Regions from separate parts of the Vibrio pomeroyi genome, predicted to be linked through region 1. Evidence: predicted binding sites of a transcription regulator. Region 1 holds the regulator's gene; the other holds the start of a gene.
The links. The regulator MetJ, encoded in region 1, represses methionine synthesis genes. The targets are predictions, from matches to a motif close to TTAGACNTNTANANGTCTAA.
Positions count from the first base shown of each region.

Region 2: the regulator MetJ is predicted to act here: its motif matches at 6,946-6,965, upstream of OCV12_RS06570 (MetQ/NlpA family ABC transporter substrate-binding protein).

Region 1 covers NZ_AP025506.1:3,352,069-3,364,142, forward strand. The annotation lists gene metF (methylenetetrahydrofolate reductase) at 1-889, opposite strand, end outside; gene OCV12_RS14890 (bifunctional aspartate kinase/homoserine dehydrogenase II) at 1,166-3,577, opposite strand; gene OCV12_RS14895 (O-succinylhomoserine (thiol)-lyase) at 3,580-4,761, opposite strand; gene metJ (met regulon transcriptional regulator MetJ) at 4,970-5,290, shown strand; gene OCV12_RS14905 (malic enzyme-like NAD(P)-binding protein) at 5,464-6,753, opposite strand; gene rpmE (50S ribosomal protein L31) at 7,087-7,305, opposite strand; gene priA (primosomal protein N') at 7,650-9,851, shown strand; gene cytR (DNA-binding transcriptional regulator CytR) at 10,092-11,096, shown strand; gene ftsN (cell division protein FtsN) at 11,219-11,758, shown strand; gene hslV (ATP-dependent protease subunit HslV) at 11,998-12,074, shown strand, end outside.
Region 2 covers NZ_AP025506.1:1,475,045-1,487,118, reverse strand. The annotation lists gene OCV12_RS06605 (PLP-dependent transferase) at 1-1,773, opposite strand, end outside; gene OCV12_RS06600 (Lrp/AsnC family transcriptional regulator) at 1,906-2,361, shown strand; partial or broken gene OCV12_RS06595 (hypothetical protein) at 2,464-3,962, opposite strand; gene OCV12_RS06590 (chromosome partitioning protein ParA) at 3,979-4,578, opposite strand; partial or broken gene OCV12_RS06585 (Lrp/AsnC family transcriptional regulator) at 4,811-4,897, shown strand; gene OCV12_RS06580 (type II secretion system protein) at 4,909-5,535, opposite strand; gene OCV12_RS06575 (dienelactone hydrolase family protein) at 5,879-6,787, shown strand; gene OCV12_RS06570 (MetQ/NlpA family ABC transporter substrate-binding protein) at 6,996-7,799, shown strand; gene OCV12_RS06565 (haloacid dehalogenase type II) at 8,001-8,681, shown strand; gene OCV12_RS06560 (cytosolic protein) at 8,823-9,161, opposite strand; gene folK (2-amino-4-hydroxy-6-hydroxymethyldihydropteridine diphosphokinase) at 9,500-9,997, shown strand; gene folX (dihydroneopterin triphosphate 2'-epimerase) at 10,084-10,461, shown strand; gene folE (GTP cyclohydrolase I FolE) at 10,472-11,110, shown strand; gene folM (dihydromonapterin reductase) at 11,107-11,823, shown strand; gene OCV12_RS06535 (hypothetical protein) at 11,885-12,074, opposite strand, start outside.

The DNA of each region.
Region 1 (12,074 bases):
CGACTTGCGGACGAACACCTAATGTGTGGCAAAGTGCGTAAGTCATTTCTGCACGGTTTAGCGTGTAGAAGTGGAAGTCTTTCACACCTTCGCGGCTCAGTGTACGAACCATGTCAATCGCTTGGCTAGCACCAACAAGCTGACGAGTCGTTGGATCATCATCCAAACCTTCAAACTGCTTTGCCATCCAACCCGGCACTTTTACGTTGTTCATCGCAGCAAAGCGAGATGCTTGCTTGAAGTTAGAAACTGGCAGGATACCCGGTACAATCTCAACATCAACGCCAGCCGCCACACAACGGTCACGAAAGCGTAGGTAGCTCTCTACATCAAAGAAGAACTGAGTGATGGCACGGTTAGCACCGGCATCTACTTTACGTTTTAGGTTAATAAGATCCGATTGAGCGCTTTTTGCTTCAGGGTGAACTTCTGGAAATGCCGCCACTGAGATATCAAAGTCGTGACGAGATTTAAGCAGCTCAACTAGGTCAGATGCGTACATCTCTGGCGCGCCGCCGCCTGCTGGAATATCACCACGTAGAGCAACAATGCTCTCGATACCATTAGCCCAGTAATCGTCGGCGATTTGAATCAGCTCTTCGCGGCTAGCATCAATACACGTTAGGTGTGGCGCTGCGACTAGACCTGTTTGGTTTTTGATTTCTTTAATGATTGAGTGGGTACGATCACGTTCACCCGAGTTTGCACCGTAGGTTACTGATACAAATTTTGGCTGAAGTGTTTTAAGACGGTGAACAGAATTCCACAGGGTCTCTTCCATCTTCTCACTGCTTGGTGGAAAAAACTCAAATGACACATTGATGTTGTCAGAAAGCTCAGCGATATTCTGATTTAAAGCGTCGATATGACTAGCGTGTGTGTATCCCATCTTACTCTCCCTGTGGCAAAAGCGACCACTAAAATCTCAAATCCTTAAACGACGTTTAGACGTCTATATGTCTGTAGAATGTATTGAATACGATTTAATGTCAACAGATCCATTATGAATTTTTCTCAAGTAGATCGTGAGTAAAACTCAAGTAGTTAGATGGCTCGCAAAGCAGAAATAATGTAGAAAAAAGGCTGAAAAACACATCGTGCTTTCAGCCTTATTTATCTTAGTGAATAGTATGCTATTTACGTACTAAAACAATTGATCTGAGTATCAGAACAGACTAGACATTCTGTTTAGGTCTGATTGAATTGCACCTGCCGTTACTTCTCGACCGGCACCCGGGCCACGAATAACCAATGGATTATCTTTGTACCATTTGCTCTCAATCGCAAAGATGTTATCGCAAGGCAGCAAGTTTGCTAGGGCGTGTTCTTTAGATAGGGCTTCAACGCCTACGGTTGCCTTACCATTCTTCTCTAAACGCGCTACGTAACGCAGTACCTTCTGTTGAGAGTGCGCTTTCTCTAAACGCTCAGCCAACTCTTCGCTTAACACAGAAGCCTTATCAAAGAAGTCATCTACCGACAGATCTTGCAACTCTTCAGGTACCAATGATTCCACTTTTACGTTTTCAGGCTCGATGTCTAAACCCGATTCACGCGCCAGAATCACCAGCTTACGCATCACGTCTGAACCATCTAGGTCAGCACGAGGGTCAGGTTCAGTCAGGCCTTGTTGCCATGCTAAGTCAACCAACTCGCTGAACGGCACGGTGCCATCAAACTGTTGGAACAACCAAGACAGCGTGCCCGAGAAAATGCCAGACAACGCAATAATGTCATCGCCACTTTCACGTAAGTCACGTACCGTGTGGTTAATCGGTAAGCCGGCACCGACAGTCGCGTTGTACAACCAATGACGGCTGATCTTCGCGAAGGCATCTTGTACCTGATGGTAGTACTCGCTTGATGCAGAGCCTGCCACCTTGTTCGCCGAAATCAGGTGAATGCCTTGTTGCGCGATTTGCAGATATTTTGCCGCAAGTACAGGGCTCGCAGTCACATCGAGAACCACTGCTTCGTCATAACCTTGAATAGAGCCTAAACGCTCTAACCAGTCGTTACCATTGTTGGCAATCGCTTCGTCGTCAAAGCGCTTACCTACCGAAGTCGCATCTATGCCTTGGTCATCGAACCAATAGGTTTGGCTATCAACCACGGCTACTAATTCAAAGTTCATTCCACGACGCTTTTCAAGTTCCGCTTTTTGCTCAGCAAACAGGCTTAACCAGCTTGAACCAATATTGCCCTTGCCACATAAAGCAATCGCAACACGCTTCTGCGCTTGGAATAGTTGAGAGTGAATACCTTTCACTAGGCTTGATGTTTCACTCTTGCGAATCACTGCCACTAAGCTCAAGCCAGAGTTAGCTTCTGAGATGAATTCAACCGGCGAGCTCTTAAGTTGTTGGTAGAAACCGTAACAGTGGTTCGGGTTCTTAGTCACGCCAGCACCCACGGCAGCAATCAAAGAGAAACCCTCTTTAAGCTTAATCTCAGCTTCAATCGCGTGATCTTGTAGATATTCTAAAGCGCCACCAGCGATCTCTTCTGTGTAAGCAAGGCGCAAACAGTGCTGATCCGGTTCAAGCTCATAAGCAAGCGGCTCGAGTTGAGCACGCTTAAGCCCTTCAAGCACTTCACTCTCTAGACGGTCAAAGTCATGCCCATGACCAAAGGTCAGCTGCACGATAAGCACTTCATCCAAAGATGTGATAATTTTTGCGCCACGACCCGATGCCAATACACGCTCTATCTGTGTAGAGCCCGCCTCAGGCTGATAGCTGCAGCGTAAACTTAAGTCCATAGCACTTTGAGCCACAGGCTGTAGCGTTCGACTGTGAAGCACTGGAGCCGCTAAACGAGCTAATTCACTCGCTTCATCAAGACGAAGCAGAGGCAATAAACACGCATCCGAGACCAAACGAGGGTCTGCGCTGTATACACCAGCTACGTCACTCCAAATCGTTACGCGTTCAACCTCAGCCAATGCTCCAATCACAGTTGCAGAGTAATCCGAGCCGTTACGGCCGAGTAGAACCGTTTCACCCTCAGTGTTTTGAGCCATAAAGCCAGTAATCACCACGCGGCAATGTGCATGCTGCGCCAAAGCTTCTTTAATCAGAGGGTAAGAGCGTGCGCGGTCAACTTCAGGTTGAGCGCCCACTTCTGCACGCAAAAAGGCACGTGCATCTTGAGCAACCGCTTGTAAATCATGTTGACACAACAAAGCAGCTAATAGACGTGAAGACCAAACTTCACCGTGTCCTAGCACTTGTGCTTTTTGCGCTTCGCTTAGAGGAGCCGTTAGCTCACCCAAAGCGGTAAATTCTTGTTGAATGGTGGCCGTTAGCTGAGCCGCAGACTCACCTTCAAGCAGTGCTTCAATCAGCTCAAGTTGGAACTGACGAAGTGCTTGCAAACATTCATGGGCAATACGACCATCTTTGTCGAGCGCTTCAACAAACTCAATCAAGCGGTTGGTTGTTTTACCCGCTGCCGATACCACGACCAAGTCAGTGGCTGATGAGTATTCTCTAAGAATGTTGACCACGCGCTGGTAACACTCAGGATTCGCTAAGCTGCTGCCACCAAATTTGTGTAGCTGGCGAAAGGTTGCCATTATTAACCCTCCCCTTCAGCGATAAAGCCTTGTGTCTTTTCAAACGCTTGCTTGAGGTCATCAATCAAGTCTTCTGCATCTTCAAGACCAACAGAAAGACGCAGTAACTGTTGAGAAACGCCCGCCTCTGCCAGTGCTTCTTCGCCCATCGCACGGTGAGTCATTGACGCAGGGTGGCAGATTAAGCTTTCCACACCACCCAGAGATTCCGCTAAAGAGAACAGCTCTAACTTATCAACAAAGTACTTAAGCGCCTCGAATGAGCCTGCAAACTCGAAGCTCAGCATTGAGCCAAAGCCAGACTGCTGCTTCTTCGCGATATCATGACCCGGATGTTCAGGAAGGCTTGGGTGGTAAATCGTGCCGACGAGATCTTGTTGCTGCAGAGACGCCAGAATTTCACGTGAACTCTCTTCGTGAACTCGCATACGCGCACCTAGCGTACGAATACCACGTAGAGTCATGTAGCTATCAAATGGTGTGCCGGTCGCACCAATACAGTTACCCCACCACGCTAGCTCTTCAGCGTGCTCTTCCGTTTTGGTGACAACAACGCCACCAATAACGTCCGAGTGTCCGTTGATGTACTTTGTGGTTGAGTGGATAACAAAATCCGCACCCAGTTCTAAAGGCTTTTGGAACACCGGTGTCAAAAACGTGTTGTCGACAGCAACCAGAGCACCAACCTCTTTCGCTTTACGACAAGTTTCTGCAATATCAACCACACGAACCAAAGGATTCGATGGTGTTTCAATTAAGATCAACTTTGGCTTAAGCGCGATCGCCGCATCCAGTGCCGTTTGATCCGATTGATCAACGAACAGAACTTTGAAGTCACCTTTGAGTGAGCGAGTGTTAAACAGACGGTAAGTACCGCCGTAGCAGTCGTGTGGTGCGATAATAAGATCATCGCCGCCTAAGAAAGCAGAAACCCATAAGTTTAGCGCCGAGGTGCCACAGTTAGTGACCACCGCGCCTTTGCCCGATTCAAGCTCAAACAGTGCCGTTTCTAATAAACCGCGGTTGGGGTTACCAGAACGGGTGTAATCGTACTTTGGCACTTCACCAAAAGCGGGAAACCCATAGTTAGTCGAAAGATAAATTGGTGGGACAACGGCATGGTGTTGCGTGTCTGACTCGATACCAGTACGTACTGCGATTGTTGCTGGCTTCCGGCTGCTCATAGGTGCTTCCTTACAAGTTTTGCGTCTGAGAATCACAGCAGCTTGTCGGCATTTTGCGGCTGTGTTAGATATATGTTATTCACTTTACTTTCATAAACGTGAGACGTCAACACTTCTAGACGTCTATATGTCTTTGCTTATGGCGGTAAATCCCGCTAAAATCACCACTATTAATTTATTCTAACAACTAAAGTGATGAAGGTACGCAATGGCCGACTGGAATGGTGAATACATAAGCCCATATGCTGAGCATGGAAAGAAAAGCGAACAAGTAAAGAAAATTACAGTTTCTATCCCTCTAAAAGTGTTAAAGGTTCTAACTGACGAGCGCACTCGCCGCCAGATTAACAACCTACGCCATGCAACAAACAGTGAGCTACTGTGCGAAGCCTTTCTACATGCGTACACAGGCCAACCACTACCAACGGATGAAGACCTTCGTAAAGACCGCCCAGACGATATTCCTGCTGAAGTGAAAAAACTGATGACAGAGATGGGTATCGAGTTCGAAGCGTTTGACGAAGAATAAAAACAACTCAGTCACTGCCTTCATTATTGATTCGCTCTAGCTGAACCCTATTGATCACATCGTGCATTGTTTTTATGACTGCGCTGTGAATGATAGACATAAAAAAACCGACTTCAGATGAGTCGGTTTTATTATTCTTTTGCGCTCAATAGAGCAGCAGCTATAAAAAGCTATTAAGCCATATAGTTAGCAGGCATCTCGATACGAGCTACGCCAGACTCAACAGCCGCTTCTGCTACTGCTTTCGCTACGCGAGGAAGTAGACGTGGATCCATTGGCTTAGGAATGATGTAGCCTTTACCAAATTCCAGTGCAGTTTCACCCGCCGCTGCCAGTACTTCAGCCGGAACTTCTTCTTTCGCCAGTTCACGAATCGCTTTAACCGCCGCCAACTTCATTTCGTCATTAATTTCGCTTGCACGCACATCTAGTGCACCACGGAAAATGAATGGGAAACAAAGTACGTTGTTTACTTGGTTAGGGTAATCACTACGGCCTGTACCCATGATAAGGTCAGAACGAACTTCGTGAGCAAGCTCTGGCTTGATCTCTGGATCTGGGTTTGAACATGCAAACACAACTGGCTTATCAGCCATCAGCGTTAGTGCTTCAGCTGGAAGCAGGTTAGGACCCGATACACCCAAGAATAGATCAGCGCCTTCGATAACATCTTCAAGCGTGCGCTTATCAGTGTTGTTTGCGAACAGCTCTTTGTATTCGTTTAGGTCGTCACGACGAGTGTGGATCACACCTTTACGGTCCAGCATGTAGATCTTCTCACGCTGAGCGCCACACTTAATCAGTAGTTCCATACATGCAACCGCTGCTGCGCCAGCACCTAGACAAACGATCTTACACTCTTCTAGCTTCTTACCTTGAAGCTCGATCGCGTTCAGCATACCTGCTGCTGTTACAATCGCTGTACCGTGTTGGTCATCGTGGAATACTGGTACATCACAACGCTCAATCAGACGACGTTCAATCTCAAAACAGTCTGGTGCTTTGATGTCTTCTAGGTTAATACCGCCGAATGTATCTGCAATGTTCGCAACTGTATCAACGAACTCATCGATTGTGCGGTGTTTTACTTCAATATCGATAGAATCTAAACCAGCAAAACGCTTAAACAGTAGCGCTTTGCCTTCCATTACTGGTTTAGAAGCAATAGGACCAAGGTTACCTAGGCCAAGAATCGCTGTACCGTTAGAGATAACAGCAACCATGTTGCCTTTACCTGTGTACTTATAGACGTTATCAACGTTCTGTGCGATCTCGCGAACAGGCTCAGCCACGCCTGGGCTGTATGCAAGTGCTAGGTCTTCTGCAGAGTTTGCAGGCTTCGTCAGTTCTACGGCAATTTTGCCTGGAATCGGGAACTCATGATAATCAAGAGCTTGCTGACGGAATTGTTCTTGAGGCGATAATTCTTGAGAGGATTGAGCTTGGCTGCTGTCTTCAGACATAGGTGTAGGTTCCTAGGATATTATTATTTGGGGGATCTTGTTCATGTTAATGGATGTACTTCAAAGTTCCTAGGTGGTTGAAGCCTCTGTCTCATTAAAAAACGAGATTTCACTACTAATAAGACCAGTGAGCAGTTGAAATTACTATCGCTTGTTGAACTTTCGTGCGGAATTTTAGTGGTGAATGATAAGCAAGGAATTGCCCTGCAATAGAATAAAGAGGCAACTTATCGTTAAGTGAGATGGATACTTGGATGGAAGTCAGTGATTTTACAAATTGCAGGCAACAAAAAAGGACACCGAAGTGTCCTTTTTATGTCTAAATAGCGAGAATTACTTCTTGCTAGAAAGAGCACCGAAACGCTTGTTGAAGCGATCAACACGGCCGCCAGTATCTACGATACGTTGCTTACCAGTGTAGAACGGGTGACATTTGTCACATACGTCTAGGTGGATTGATTCTTTTGCTAGCGTTGAGTTGAACTCAAATGTGTTGCCGCAAGAACAAGTAGCAGTAACTGCTTTGTATTCTGGGTGGATTCCAGCTTTCATGGGATAACCTCAAGTAGGCCGTGTCGCTATACGATTCTAAGCCGCACACCACACGTAGTTTAAAAAAGAAATAAAGACACCGCATTCGCACAAAAGAGTGACGAAGCCATACCTTTAAGGCGCAGTATAGTAATGAATCTATAAGGCAGGATCAACTGATTTGATACATTTTTCACCAATTGTGTCTTTATTTCCTTTTTCAGCAGAAGTGTTAATTGAAATTTGGGGATGATAGCTGCCTTCGTGCGTTAGCTTGCCCTCTCTCATTCAAACTGCTCCTCGAATTTAACCGCCTTATCCTTTAGACTGTTCGCTCTCGTCAACTCAGATAAAGCCGTCCCTTTATGCGTCCAATGATTGCCCGTGTGGCACTGCCTGTTCCACTCGACAAGCAGTTCGATTACAAGATTCCAAACCACCTATTTCCGATTATTGGTGGACGAGTCTCTGTGCCTTTTGGACGACAAACCTTAACTGGAATAGTTACGGCTCTGGTTAACGAATCCGAATTCGAGCTAGACAAGCTCAAGCCAATTAAAGCGCTATTGGATAACCAACCGGTTTGGCCGGAATCTGTCTACTCACTGTTAACGTGGTGCAGTCAGTTCTATCAATACCCGCTTGGTGAAACCTTTGCCAATGCCCTACCGAGTGCGTTACGCAAAGGCAAAGCGGCAGACTTCGCGACACTGGTCGAGTGGCAATTGACGCCGTCAGGCAGAGATCAGCTGATGCAAGGCTTTGGTCGCGCTGTCAAACAAGCCAAAGTGATGCACATGCTTGAGCACGGTCCTGTTCCTCATCAAGAGTTCATTGATGAAGAAGTGGGCAGTGCAGTACTTAAGACGTTGGAAGAAAAAGGCTGGATTGAATCGGTAGAGAAAAAGCCGAAACGCCAACCTTGGCCTGAAGATCTTGAGAACGACCAAGACAAACCCAAGCTTAATGCAGAACAAGCCATCGCAATCGCGACCGTCAATAGCCAGACTGATTTCGGCTGCTTCTTACTAGAAGGTGTGACAGGCTCAGGTAAGACAGAGGTCTACCTGAATATGATCAAGCCGATACTCGATAAGGGTAAACAGGCATTGGTCTTGGTACCTGAAATCGGCCTCACTCCACAAACCATTAATCGCTTTAAGCGACGCTTTAATGTGCCTGTTGAGGTTATTCACTCTGGTTTAAACGATTCTGAGCGCCTGAATGCGTGGTTATCAGCACGCGATAAGATAGCGGGCATTGTGATTGGTACCCGTTCCGCTCTGTTCACACCGTTTGCAGACTTGGGCATCATCATTGTTGATGAAGAGCACGATGCCTCTTATAAACAGCAAGACAGCCTGCGCTACCACGCTCGTGATGTCGCGATCATGCGTGCGCACAAAGCACAGATTCCGGTTGTGTTAGGCTCAGCAACACCCGCTTTTGAAACGCTGCATAATGCTCAGATAGGCAAATACAGTTATCTCACCCTTACTTCACGTGCGGGTGTCGCACTGCCGACCACCAATAAAGTGTTGGATGTGAAAGGCGAATATCTGGAAAGTGGTTTATCGGCATCATTAATTGCCGAGATGCAACGACATCTCAAAGCAGGCAACCAAGTGATGTTGTTCCTCAACCGTCGTGGGTTCTCTCCGGCATTGATGTGTCACGACTGTGGTTGGACTGCTGAATGTAAACGCTGTGATGCCTACTACACCTATCACCAATACAGTAATGAAATGCGTTGCCACCACTGTGGCTCACAGCAGCATATTGTGCACAACTGCCAAGGCTGTGGTTCTGCTAATTTGGTGACGGTAGGTGTGGGTACTGAACAGCTTGAAGCGCAGCTTGGTCAACTATTTCCTGAATACAAAACCATACGTATTGACCGCGACAGCACCCGCCGTAAAGGCAGCTTAGAAAGCGCATTAGAATCGATTCGTAAAGGTGAATACCAAATCCTGATTGGTACACAGATGCTGGCTAAGGGTCACCACTTCCCTGACGTGACACTTGTGGCGTTACTGGATGTCGATGGCTCTTTGTATAGCAGTGATTTCCGAGCGTCTGAACGTCTTGCTCAGTTGTTTATTCAGGTCGCAGGTCGTGCAGGTCGTGCAAGCAAACCCGGTGAGGTGATTTTACAAACACACCACCCTGAACATGGGTTGCTACAAGCTCTGCTACACAAAGACTACAACCACTTTGCTCAGACGGCTTTAGCAGAACGTAAACAAGCGATGTTGCCTCCTTATACGTTCATGACACTCTTCAGAGCAGAAGCAAATGACACGCGCTTGGTGGAAGAGTTCTTACGTCAGGTTCGTCATACATTGGAATCACATCCACTGTTCGACCAATACTGCATGGTGTTGGGGCCAACTCCTGCACCGTTAGCCAAACGAGCTGGTAAATCTCGCTGGCAGCTGATCTTGCAAACCCAAACTCGTTCATTGATGCAGAAGCTATTAATGAGCGCGAAACCGGCAATCAATATGTTACCCGCGGCGAAAAAAGTCCGCTGGTCACTCGATATCGAGCCGCAAGATTTAAGCTAAACCCACGCGGGTTAAAACTAATGATAAGTTTGTTCACAAATATTTCATACTTCTCGTGAGCAACTTCACACTAGTCATGTGATTTTTGTTAATCTAGCCGTAACTTTACACGGATTAAACGAATAAAATATTGCAATAAAAAAAGTGTTAGCAACACTTTCACAATATCTATTCGATTACATTTATTATTCACGCCTTAGATACTTAGGCAACAAAGGAACTTAAAAGAGGGTTTAATTTATGGCGACAATGAAGGATGTTGCCCAGCTAGCAGGCGTCTCAACAGCCACTGTATCACGTGCATTGATGAACCCTGAGAAAGTCTCAGTTTCAACTCGTAAGCGAGTGGAAACAGCAGTACTTGAAGCTGGATACTCACCCAACACATTAGCTAGAAACTTACGTCGCAACGAATCAAAAACCATCATCACTATCGTTCCTGATATCTGTGACCCATATTTCGCCGAGATCATTCGTGGTATCGAAGATGCCGCAGTAGAAAATGACTACCTTGTTCTATTGGGTGACAGCGGTCAGCAAAAGAAGCGTGAGTCTTCCTTTGTTAACCTTGTCTTCACTAAGCAAGCTGACGGCATGCTACTGCTTGGCACCGACCACCCGTTTGATGTCAGCAAGCCTGAACAAAAGAACTTACCACCGATGGTAATGGCGTGTGAGTTCGCTCCTGAGCTTGAACTCCCAACAGTACACATCGATAACCTGACCTCTGCATTTGAAGCCGTGAATTACCTAGCTCAGTTAGGTCATAAACGTATCGCTCAAATCTCAGGCCCAGTCTCAGCAACCCTGTGTAAGTTCCGCCAACAAGGTTACCAACAAGCACTGCGTCGTGCAGGTGTGGCAATGAACCCAGCCTACAGCACAGTCGGCGACTTCACTTTTGAAGCGGGTGCTCAAGCCGTTCGTCAATTACTGGCACTGCCTGAACAGCCTACTGCTATCTTCTGTCACAACGATGCGATGGCCATTGGTGCGATTCAAGAAGCGAAAAAGTTAGGTTTACGAGTTCCGCAAGACCTATCAATTGTTGGCTTCGATGACATTCAATTCGCTCAGTACTGCGATCCTCCGCTAACCACTATTTCTCAACCTCGTTATGAGATTGGACGCCAAGCGATGTTGATGATGCTTGATCTACTGAAAGGCAATGATGTGCAAGCAGGTTCGCGTCTGCTTGAAGCCAAATTAGTGGTTCGAGGCAGTACTGCGCCACCTCGAATGTAAGCCTTAGAAATACCGATATAAATCTGCGGCACATTTTGATGTGCCGCTTCCATTTCTGCACTATTATCCTCGCGCAATCTGGATTACCATGAGAGCAGAATTACCAACTACTGAATTGTCTTGTGGCTAATAGAGATTATGTAAAGCGCGGTCGTGGCACGAAGAGACCGACCAAGAAGCAAGCCCCTCGCCGTAAACCATGGCGCAGTGGTCTTTTGGCGATCCTCCTTGTTGGCGGATTTGGTTACGGACTTTACTTGTTGAGTAATGATCCTGAGCCACCAGCGCCGGCTCCTGTAGTGAGCAAACCGAAGCCTAAGCCAAAACCAGCGAAAGTGATTCCGCCACCTCCAGAAGAGAAGTGGGACTACGTTGAAACTCTGCCAAGCCGCGAGATTGAAGTCAAAGCCAAAGAGCAAGAGATCTCTAAGATCCCTTACATCATGCAGTGTGGCGCTTACAAAACCTCAGCACAGGCAGAAGCACGTAAACTGGATATTGCCTTCCAAGGTATCTCAAGTGAAATCCGTAAGAAAGACGGCAGTAGCTGGTACCGTGTGGTTCTAGGACCATACAAATTGAAACGTGATGCCGAGCGAGATCGCCACAAGCTACAGCGCGCAAAAATCGAACCTTGTGCTATTTGGAAAGATACCGAGTAGTGATAAGTGATAAGTGATAAGTGATAAGTGATAACGCAGTTGTGTAGCCGCTCGAGTCGCAGCAAACACCGAAAGCCTCCCATTGTGGAGGTTTTCTTTTATTTAGTCCCTTTCGCCAAATTTCCTTACAACTTCCACCGATAAGTTGCGCGACATCACTCGCCCTTCCTTGAATTATCCGAGTGCCATCCTCATATACTTTTTATACCCAAAGATAAGAATATTAAGAGGCCCTACTCGTGACTACCATAGTATCTGTACGTCGTAATAATAAAGTCGTCATCGCGGGTGATGGACAAGTATCTCTAGGCAATAC
Region 2 (12,074 bases), 1.8 Mb from region 1:
AAACCTCTGGTGTACATCCATATAGGTTTGCATATAGATTTCGTCGATACGCTCGTTACTCGGGAAGCTCGATGAAAAGTCGCTGTGTTTACGGTCAATCGACAATTTAGCGGCCTCGACAATATGAGCAATGAACATGCGAGGATCTTCCAACCCAATCGAGATACGCATTGTGGTCGGTTTGATGCCCGCTTCATTGAGTGCCTCATCGCTGAGTTCTGAATGCGTGGTCAATGCTGGGCACAGCGCTACCGTATTGGTTTGCCCTAAGCTCACTTGCATCCCGATTGCGGGCTCAAGCATGTCGAAGAACTGTTTAAACCCATCTCGATTGATTGGCGCACGATTACCGTTTCCTTCCATATCGATGGTAAACAACGCGGCTGGTAGCCCCAAGTACATGTTGTTCTGGCAGTGTTCATAGTTATTGCTGTCTGGCAAAGCTGGACACGACACATTGATATCTGGATGAGCATCAAAGATCTTTGCGAGAGTCAGTGTATTAATGGTTTTTTGCACCACACGCATCTCATAGGTTTTCATACCATTGAGCACTTCGAACGCTTTGTCTGCATCTAAGAACGCGCCTTTAATGTAATACACATTCCAAAACAAGGTTTCGTTCCATGGAATCGTCGCCTCATCACCATTGGGTTTGGTGAAAGTCACATCCTCTCCTTTTGGTACAAACATCGTCTCGTTACGACCAATGACTACGCCAGCCGTTGTAGTGCCTGAACCCGCTAATTCTTTGGTGTAGGAGTGAATCACATAATCTGGCCTTTCCATCACATCATCACGTTTGAGCACAGGATGAAGCAATGGCGTACCCACTGTTGAGTCGACAATCACATCCCAACCACGAGAGTGACCAGCTTTACTGATACTGGCGACATCTAACACGTATCCATGTGGGTTACACGGTGACTCAAGGTAAACGTAGATTTTCTTACCCGCGGCGAGGCGATCTGCGTATTTGTCAGCAACCTCATCAAGGCAAGTCGCAAACTCATCTCCGGAGTAACCATCCACCCACTCTACCGCGACATTCAAGTTCGAAGGCTTGCCAAACCAATCTTCCAACAACTGATAAGAACCGCCATAGATGTTGCGTGAGGCCAAGACTATGTCTTCATGCCCGAGCAAATGGCTCAACAACCCATCAATAGCCGCCATCCCCGAGTTAAAGTTCCATGCGAGGTACTCATTGGCTCTAGAACCGGCCTCAATATCAACCATGTGGTTAGCCAGTGAGATTGAGGTTGGATTAAGCAGTCGAGAGTAAATATCGTGCAGTGGTTCTTTACCGTTGAACGCATCTTCAATCCATTCTGTACACGCAAACAAATAGGTCGCGGTGCGTGTAATCACAGGGCTAGCGGAAAATATAGCAGCAACATTATCGAAGATAGGATACGCACCTTTAGAGGCAAAATTACCATTGTTGGTGGCAATGGATTGGTAAGTCGCACGCATTGGGTTTTGCAGGTTGTCGAGGATCTTCGCGATCTGGAAAGACAAAAAACGTTTGGCGTTAAACCAAGCGATTCGGTCACTCTTGTCGAGTTCTGAAAGTCCATCAACGGTCAATGCCCAAAGGTCGTGAGTCTTGGTATTAGCTTTGTACAAGGTCGTCGCCAGTTCAATCAGCGTGACGCCGTAATCACTATTTGGGTCGATACCAAAATGCTTTGCCTGCTCAATAGCAAGGGCTTCTGCTTGTTCGTGTTTGGTGGTTTTACGCAGCGGGCTAAGTTGAGTTGACGTGTTCATAGTTCAGTCCTTGGTTATACCTCCTTTAATTTTAGTTTTTCGCGGGTGCTAAAAATTGCTATTTGAGAAGCAAGACATACACTTTGAGCAATAATATTGCCGAATAAATTCTAATATTGATGGGATATGCCAATTGACGAGATCGATAAGAAAATACTGGCTGAACTGCAAAATAACGCTCGCCTGACTAATCAAGAGTTGGCCGATCGCGTGGCGCTGTCGCCCTCTCCTTGTTTACGCCGAGTTCGGTCATTAGAGAAACAAGGGATTATTCGCGGCTATCACGCCAGCGTTGATCAAGAAGCGTGTGGCTTGCCTGTGAATGTGTTTGTGTTGGTGAAACTTGAAAAGCCGACTGAAGAGAACATGCGCGACTTTGAGCAACACATTGAAGTGATTGATGAAGTATTGGAGTGCTTTTTAATGACAGGCAATCACGATTATCTATTGCATGTGGTCAGCGAGTCGCTTAAAAGCTACGAGCAATTTATCCGCAAACAACTAACTCGCCTGCCCAATATTGCGTCTATTGAATCCAGCTTCGCCTTTGGTCAGGTAAAAACAAAGACTAAGCTGCCAGTGAGATAAATGCAGGGCACAGCTATTTGGGATTAAGGAGTGTGAGAGTGCTTCAGCTCACCCTCCTTAAGCTGCACTAATAAGATTGCCGGATTCACTCCACGTAAATAATCAATGACCTTGACAGAGATTAGTAGGATGATAACTTTGAAAAGGTACTGCATAACGTGCCGAAACATCATAACGTCCTGACAAATGCTGAGTGGCCAAATATTGGCGTTGCTCTTCATTATAAGAGTGTTGTGTTACTTCTAGTTCAATGGCGTCTCCATCCCCAGCACAAATGAAATAGTAGTCATCCATATCTCGAAATGCTATTGGGGTTTCATCTACCAATCCATATCTATCGGTCATCTTTCTTGACCTCCAAATATCTTTAAATGTACCTCGTTCATAGCTTTTCAAATTTCGCCATTGTACGAACATATAAGTATCATGTGAGGGAATCGATGGAATGTCACTCATTGCCTCGTTCGGGCTTTTACAAGTATCAAATAAAGCCACATCATTGCCCGTAACTCTAAATGGCAACCTATCTTCATCTTGTATATAAGAATCCACCGTCTTCTTAGGCCAAGACTCATTTTTCTGGCTGAGATAAAAAGAAGGGCTCTTTAGGTAAGACCCAAATTCGTCAGTTTTACTTGCGTCAACAATTTCATAAACAGGATTATCATGAAGTGCGTCATAGCTAACACTATAATCGAACTCAATTTTAAACAAAAAATCTTCCATCTCAGGTTTAGTAAGAGAGGTGAAAGCTTTATCGACCGACGCTTTGATTTTCTCAATGGATTTGGGGTGAGTGAGGTAAATAGGAATGAGTCCGTGTCCCGCAAAGTCTAATTTACTCGGTGCTATCGTGGTATTGGGAGGCGGAACGCTGCCTATCCCTGTAAAGTTCAGCCCATTAATCACAAGATCTGAGGTCGATAAAATATAATCACTGTCCGGGCTAAGGGTTGGGGAAGCGGGAGCGATGTGAACAACGTGAATATTATCGGCACTGTAACCGTATTGGGATGAAACATGCTTGTATGATTCGTTTACCCATAAGTTCCCTTGTGAATGAGCGATGTAAATGAGCTTTTTCCTTTCCACGTAAGAGAGTCATTTAAAAGGTGATGCTGCATTCTAGTTTGGCTGGTTTCGGGGGCATCAACAAGTGAGGCTAGTTCTTGTAAATATTTCGTGATGGTTGCATTGATGGTTTGGTTTGTGAAGTCGAGAACAAACCCAGTAAACCAATCAAAAGTGGCGCTGATTTTTTGGATGATAGAGCTGTTTTGCCTACCGCTCACAATGTCCCAAAAGGCCTCCCACCGGTCGAATTGTTTCTGCTCTAACTCGTAAGTTCTTTGGTCAAAGGTTTCAGCAAAATCAGCCAATACGTTAAGGCCACTTCCGTCAATATAAGAATCGTTGTAGAAAACCTGGTATTCAACAGACTCACCGTTGTAATGTTTGATATCTAGAGTGGATTCTATTTCATCGATACCACGCCTAGCGTCTTTCTCTACAGTCGCCACCCCATTAAAAAAACCAATGGTATAGCCTTCAACTTTGCATGAGTTAGCCATTACATTAAATGGTAATAACACACTTATCATAAACGAGATAGTTAGCTTATTCACAGTACTTAGCCTCTGCTTTTAGAGACGTACTTACTGAGCCATCTAACATGTGATTATAAGCCAAGTAGAGAATGGTGCGAGCTTTAGTATTGTAAGTGAGCGCATCAATAGTTCTCCCAGTATTGGTTCTATCTCTTACTGGTATACCAACAAACTTCTTACAAGCAATGACCTTCCCATATTTATTAGCGATTACTAATGCCTTCTTTATATTGGTTTCAGTCTTTGCACTCCAGTCGTGATAGAGACTTTCTTGTGCTTGCCGAGCCTCTTGTTTTAAGGCTTTTCGAACAGGCTGGGTCACTTCTAACGCATCGATAAACGCCTCAATGTCATCGCGGATACCATCATTGTTTGCATCCGTACCAGTAAGAGAGTCACTGCGGTCAAGCATGGGTTCAAAGTGCTCATATAGCAGCCTAAACTGATCATCGATTGTCGGTTGTGCCTTTAATTCTGCGACTAGCTCAGGTGTTTTCTCTATGTGTGATATGACACTCGGTTGTTCCACTACAGCAGCGTTTGGCTCATTCGATTCTTTGCATCCCACAATTAACATCATTGCTAATGTGCAGACTAACCCATTTTTCATTTTCGTTTCCCTAGTATTTCAAATAGATACCAAAGATTACGGATAAATTAACTCACTGAATAATAAAGAGTTTGCATAGGATCATAACAAACAAAAATAGGAAGTTAGATGTTGCTATCCTCCGCTTTTTCTGTGTTTCAAAAGAGGGTGAAAATATCAATTAAAAGGGAGATTTGAACGTGGGTTAGCAGTATATTCTCACGAGCTTCTGCCAAATTGTTCCGTAGATACACTAACCCGCCTCCCTAATATCGCTTCTATTGAATCCAGCTTCGCCTTTGGTCAGGTAAAAACAAAGACTAAGTTGCCAGTGAGATAATTAGTAACGGCTTAGTTGGGCTGTATAGAAGGCATTGGATAGTCATCGCCAATCATACATACCAGTGCGCCACCAAAGGCTTTGTCGTAACGTATTTTTCCGGTCGTATTAGAACTTTCGAGGCTCGTATTGCCATCAACCATCTGATTAATTTCTTGTGCCACTTTTGTTGGTACCAACCAGATACAAACCGTAAGAGAACAAGTTGATGACGACGATTTACAACCTGTCTCGGAGCTCCCTCGAGCCCATTGACTCCCCTTTTCCTTAAGCAGTAATTGCGTTGCTATGTAATCTGGATGATCGATGTACTGATCGCCACCTATCCATGTATCGTCAAAAGGTAAGTATGGTCCTCGCCATGTTGATAAGCCCGGATTTTCAATTAAGTGATTGATGTTTAAGTAGCCGAAGTTCGTGTCGGTATCGGAAGTGATGGGAGGCAAAGAACCATTGTCATGAGAATATTGCTCAGCGACATCCAACACAGTATTCAGTTGCCCGATCAAAAAGTTTGCCTCATCGACACGGGACATACGGTTGCCAAACTGGTTGTAGATAAAAAATGCGGTAATAAGCATGAACAAACTAAACGCTGCAAGTTTCCATTTTTTTCTCTGACGCAAAAGTTTCAACATCTAATCTTTATCTCTCATCAAATTGATTCTAATAACGCTAAGGCTTCCCTGATGGGAAAGATTATACCAGAGTAAAATCAAACGCTTTGTATTGAAACATACTGCCTTATTGACCGTAAATATGCCTAGTTCTTAAAGGCCAATTTAGAACTAGATTCTCCCCCCAATAAAAAACAAACCTAAGACATGGGAATTGATTCCGAAGTGACCGTTTTATCTGACTGTCATCTAATTTTTGTACTTTGATATAACAAATAGCCAAAAAGATATTGAGCGATCGTTCAAATACTTTAACATTTCCACTATAGTTGATTGGTCAAACAACTCACAACAAGGAAAAGTTATGAATAAAAGTACCGAATCTCAATCAGATCCAACTCGATCTATCCCCCAAGAAGCATTTGATTGGTACGACGAATATGCACACGGCCTGATTGATCGCAGAGAGTTTATGGCTCGTTTATCTGGGTTGGCTGTGCTTGGCTTAACCATGACAACATTAACGTCTGCATTAATTCCTAATTATGCGAAGGCAGAGCAAGTCTCTTTCAACGATCCTTCCATCAAAGCAACCTACGAGAAATTTCCTTCGCCTAAAGGACACGGAGAAGGCTATGGCTACTTGGTGGTACCCAAAGAGCTAGAGGGTAATGCGCCTGTTGTATTGGTCATTCATGAAAATAGAGGCTTAAATCCATACGTAAAGGATGTGGCAAGACGACTCGCGGCCGCTGGGTTTATTGCCTTTGCACCTGATGCACTCTATTCACTTGGCGGGTATCCAGGTAATGATGATGAAGGTCGAGCAATGCAAAAGTCATTATCCAGAGAGAAAATCGAAGAAGACTTTATCGCCGCTGCAAACTTCTTGAAGTCTCATGAAAAAAGTAACGGAAAACTAGGCGCTGTAGGATTTTGCTTCGGTGGCTATATCGTGAATATGTTGGCGGCGGTAATGCCAGAGCAGCTGGATGCGGGCGTTCCATTTTACGGCACTCCTGCCGCTCCTGATTTAAGAAAGAACGTTAAAGGACCATTACTGATCCAATTCGCTGGAATCGATAAACGTGTGAATGCAACTTGGCCAGACTATGAAGCAGAACTCAAAGAGATTGGAGCAGACTACACCGCTTACATCTATGACGGTGTGAATCATGGCTTCCATAACGATTCAACAGGTCGATATGCTGAAGAAGAAGCAGAATTAGCATGGGCACGTACGCTCGAGTTCTTTAACCAAAAGCTTTCTTGATAGGCGAGATTACCGCTTCCGTTTTCTTTAAATTTCAAGTGACTGCCCTATACCTTACTCAACAAAATCCCAAAGGCCTCGTACATGCGAGGCCTTTGTTTTATCAACCTAACTTCGCTTCTAACAAACCTATTGACCCAACTTTATAAACAGATAATATAGACATCCAGACACCCAAACGTCTTTTGGTTAATTAAATGGAGTTATCATGAACCGCTACAAAAAAATCACAGCATCCCTGTTGGCATTAGCATTCGTATTCGGCGTGACAGGATGTGGAAAAAAAGACGAAGCTGTCATCAAGATTGGGGCGACAGTTGGCCCACATGCACAAGTTGTACAAGCTGTTGCCAAAGAAGCAGCAAAGCAAGGGATAAACATTGAACTCGTCGAATTCTCAGACTACATCACCCCTAACGCAGCACTGGACGATGGAAGTATCCAGCTGAATAGTTACCAGCATCAGCCATTTCTCGATAACTTTAATGCCAATCACGATAGCAAGTTAGTTTCTATCGGACGTTCAATTTTGATGCGTATGGGCGTTTACTCGAACAAGTACACTTCGCTTAACTCTATCCCCGATAACGCACGAATCGCGATTCCAAACGACCCAACGAATGGCGGGCGTGGACTATTGCTACTTGAAGATGCTGGGCTGATTTCATTAAAAGACAACGCTGGTTTCAACGCATCTTTAAACGATATTGTTAACAACCCGAAGAACATTCGATTTGTTGAAGTGGATGCCGCTCAACTACCCCGCTCTCTTGACGATGTAGATGCAGCAGCAATCACCATGAACTATGTGATGTCGGCTGGACTCGACCCTAAGAAACAGGGCATTTACTTAGAGAAAAAAGACGCACCTTTAGCCGTGATGGTTGTGGCGGCGCGAGAAGAAGACAAAAACAATGAAACGTATAAAAAGATCATCTCAATTTACCACTCACAAGAGATCAATGACTTTTTAGACAGCACATTCAAAGGCACTATAGAAGCCGCAAATTAGACCAAAAAAGTCACCTTAAATTTGGCGTTGCCTGTTACTCGTTAAGCAACGCCAGATTTGAGTGACGTTTTCATCGATGACTCATTCCACCCTCTTTTCTAGTTAGAGAGCAAAGCTTAAGTTACTTAAATCGAGGTTGAAAACCGGGTCACCAGAGCGGATTATGTGAGTACGAAATTCTATTAAATCTGGGTTCTTCGCATGAAAAAAGAAGTGATACTGTTTGATATAAACGAAACGGTTTTAAATTTGGAGTCATTACAGCCTAAATTTAAAGCGGCATTTGGCAGTGAGGATGCACTATCGCTTTGGTTCTCTAAGCTTTTGCACTCTTCAACCGTTTGCATCGCAACAAACGTAAAGTCTACTTTTTCTGAACTAGCGAATGCAGCGCTCGACGCCATTGCACAACGGTACAAGTGTGATTTAACGGCGGAAACTAAAGGTGCCTTGTTAACTTCCTTTGCCAATCTACCACCGCACAATGATATCAAAGCATCTTTACTTGAATTGCGTAACAACGGCTTTAAAACCGTCGCTTTTTCCAACTCATCCCTCGACCTTATCACTTCTCAAATCAAGAACTCGGGCTTAGAAGATTACTTTGACACTATCATTTCCGTTGAAGAAACAGGCAGTTTCAAACCAAATTCAGATGTGTATAGATTTGCAGCAGAAACGTTAAAAGAGCCTGTCGAAAACCTTCGTCTTGTGGCTACTCACGATTGGGACACTCATGGTGCATTATCTGCTGGCTTACAAGCAGCCTACATAGACCGCACAGGCGTTGAATATCATTCCCTGTATTTGAAGCCTGAAATTAGCTGCAGAACGATGAATGGTGTGGTCGAACAAATCATTAAGCACAATTTAGAAAAGTAACACCTCAAGAGCTTTTCTCCTGACTCGGTACAAACAAAAAAGGCCTCGCACACGCGAGGCCTTCGTTTTATCTACAAAGTAGCTTATCCATAACTGATTAACCTATAGCCAATTAGCATGTCTAAACCTACCGAATAATATTCAGTCCATTCGAGTAATGAAGGTTTGCTCTTCATCCACGAATGCCACGTAGTCGCCGTGATAGATAAACACTCGGCCACGCCCTTCAACGATACACGCAAGCTGTGGGTTCAAATCTTCTTCAAGATCTTTACTTTGATAGGTGCCAGTATCGGTGATCACACCGCGGAGTGTCGGCAAAAACCCATAGCTACGCTTAGCTTGATCAATCAGGCTCAATTCACTGGTAGTCGAGAAGTAAGATGGAATTGGACCAGCATCTTCGATAAACATCGGTTTTAGTTCTTCAAAAGCTGTAATCACCAGCCAGTCGATGCCGTTAACGTGATGGATAAACATAGTTTATAAATACCTAGATTCTCGATAATTCTGATGCGGGGATTCTATCACTATCAAAGATGGAACGTTGTAGAAATTGAATTATCCAAGACGGTAATCCTTAGATATTTCTGGCATTCATTCAGCCAACTTGAAGCGCGTTTTTGTCGAGAATCTTAATTGGCTGAATTTTTACTCGTGGTACTTTCTAGACCCAAAGTCCTCTTATGCGAACTCAAAGAAAGGTAAAATTTGCGGTAGAACTGTATTTTCTTTTATCTTCCTACCTTTAAGAGGATACATAGCTGATCTTCATCGCGAGCTGGACGTATAGGTTCCTTAAACAAGAAGGAAATACTATGGCCAACGTCTATGTCAGCATCGGAAGCAACATTAACCGCGAACACCACGTCACACAGTCTCTCAAAGCATTGAATGACCGCTTTGCACCGCTGCACATTTCTAACTTCTACGATTGCGAACCTGTTGGGTTTGAAGGAGATAACTTCCTCAACCTAGTCGTTGGGTTCGAATGTGACCTACCTGTCGCAGAGCTGGTTAAAGTTCTGCATCAAATCGAATCAGAGAACGATCGCAAGCGTCAAACTAAAGCCTACGCTTCACGCACTATGGATATCGACATCCTTCTTTATGGCAATCAAGTCGGCGTTATCGATGGTGTAGAGCTACCTAGAGGTGAAATCACCGAATACGCTTTTGTACTCAGGCCGTTAGTTGATATCGCCGCGCAACAACGCCACCCCACTCTAGACATCTCATATCAGCAGCTATGGGAAAGCTTCGAGCAGTTGAGCCAGAAAACCGAACCCATCCCTTTCGAGCTTAATTTTATTTAGCCTTCACATTACTGCGGAAAGAACGACTGATCTTTTCTTAAAACAAGCACGTAACTGACTTCACTTTCAAAGGAATGGACACTGTTATGAATCACAACGCCATTATCACCATTACAAACCTGAGACTAAGAACCTTCATCGGTTTCAACGAAGAAGAAAAGTCTAAGCAGCAAGACATCGTTATCAATGCAGAAATACACTATCCCGCCAACAACCTTTGTCTCTCTGACGATGTGGACAACGCGCTCAACTACAAAAACATCTGCAAGAAGGTCATTCAACACGTTGAATCCGGAAGGTTTCTGCTTTTGGAAAAATTGACCAGCGACGTACTCGGCATCTGTATCGATCATCCATGGGTGAAATACGCTCAAGTGAGAATTGATAAGCCTCATGCGCTACGTTTTGCCGACTCTGTTTCGCTCACTCTGAGCTATGAAGCAGATAACGACAAGAATTCATAAGGAGAGAGTCATGCTGAATATAGAAGCCGAAAAAGTAAGAGAAGCTTTGCTCGCAAAAGGACTTGAAACCCCAATGACAGCGAGCGAAATGAACCCCGACCAAAAGTACAACCGCATCAAAGGACTCTTAACGGAAGTGGTCAGTACGCTTGGACTAGATTTAACTGATGATAGCCTTGCTGAAACACCTCATCGCATTGCGAAGATGTACGTACACGAGATCTTCTCAGGGCTCGATTACAACAACTTTCCAAAGATCAGCGTTATAGACAACAAAATGTCCGTTGATGAAATGGTTAAGGTATCGGACATTGACCTAACCTCGACGTGCGAACATCACTTCATCACCATCGATGGTTCAGCGGAAGTGGCATACATCCCCGAAAACAAGATCCTTGGGCTGTCTAAAATAAACCGTATCGTTCGGTTCTTTGCTCAACGTCCTCAGGTACAAGAACGTCTTACCCAACAGATCTTAGTTGCGATTCAAACTCTGGTTGAAACAGAAAACGTGGCTGTGACGATTAAAGCAACCCACTATTGCGTTAAATCCAGAGGCGTGATGGATGCAAACTCTGAAACCTCAACAACCGCGCTTGGTGGTATTTTCAAAACTAACCCTCAAACCAGAGCTGAGTTTTTACGATGAGTGAAACGATACTAATAACCGGCGTGGGAAAGCGACTCGGCTTCGCACTGGCACAGCAATTTTTAGCGGATGGATACAACGTGGTTGGCACCTACCGAAGCGACTATCCTCAACTGCAATTCTTGCGCGACAGTGGCGCCGACTTGCAGCAAGTAGACTTTTATCAACAAAGCAGCCTAGAAGAATTTCTTCATTATGTTGGCCAAGAATATAAGAAACTCAGAGCGGTCATACACAACGCTTCCGACTGGAAACCTGAGAACAAGAAAGATCCCAGTGAAAATGCCTCACACATCATGCATCAGATGATGACGATACACGCGACTGTGCCTTATCTAGTCAACTTAACACTCAAAGACCAACTGATGTATGGCGAGCAAACTTCAGACATCATTCATATCAGCGATTACGTTGCGGAAAAAGGCAGTAAAAAACACATCGCTTACGCCGCCAGTAAGGCTGCGCTCAACAACCTGACGCTGTCGTTCTCAGCAATGTTGGCTCCCAAGGTGAAAGTAAATACCATCTCTCCAGCCATGATTAAGTTCAATGACCATGACGACGAGGCATACAAAACCAAAGCGCTACAAAAAGCTCTGATCCCCGCAGAAGCGGGCTTTGAGGAAATAATAGATGGCATCAAGTTTATGTTGGCCAGCCACTACATGACAGGAAGAACCTTACACCTTGATGGCGGTAGGCATTTGAAGTGAAGCCCATGTATTGTGGGCTTACTCAACCTAGAAACCGCTATAAGCTAGAAACTGCTATAACCTAGAAACAGCTATAAGATTGGGGAAGGCTATTTTCTTCATCCCAACCGGACAATTCAATATTGATCAATGATTTGCGCTTCTCATTACACAGTGATGCGAGATTGATGATAGGCAGTTGGCTCCGAAACTGCGCGGTAAGGATGACCTTTTTACTTTCGCTCAGACTGTTTCTGCATTGCGCCAAAACC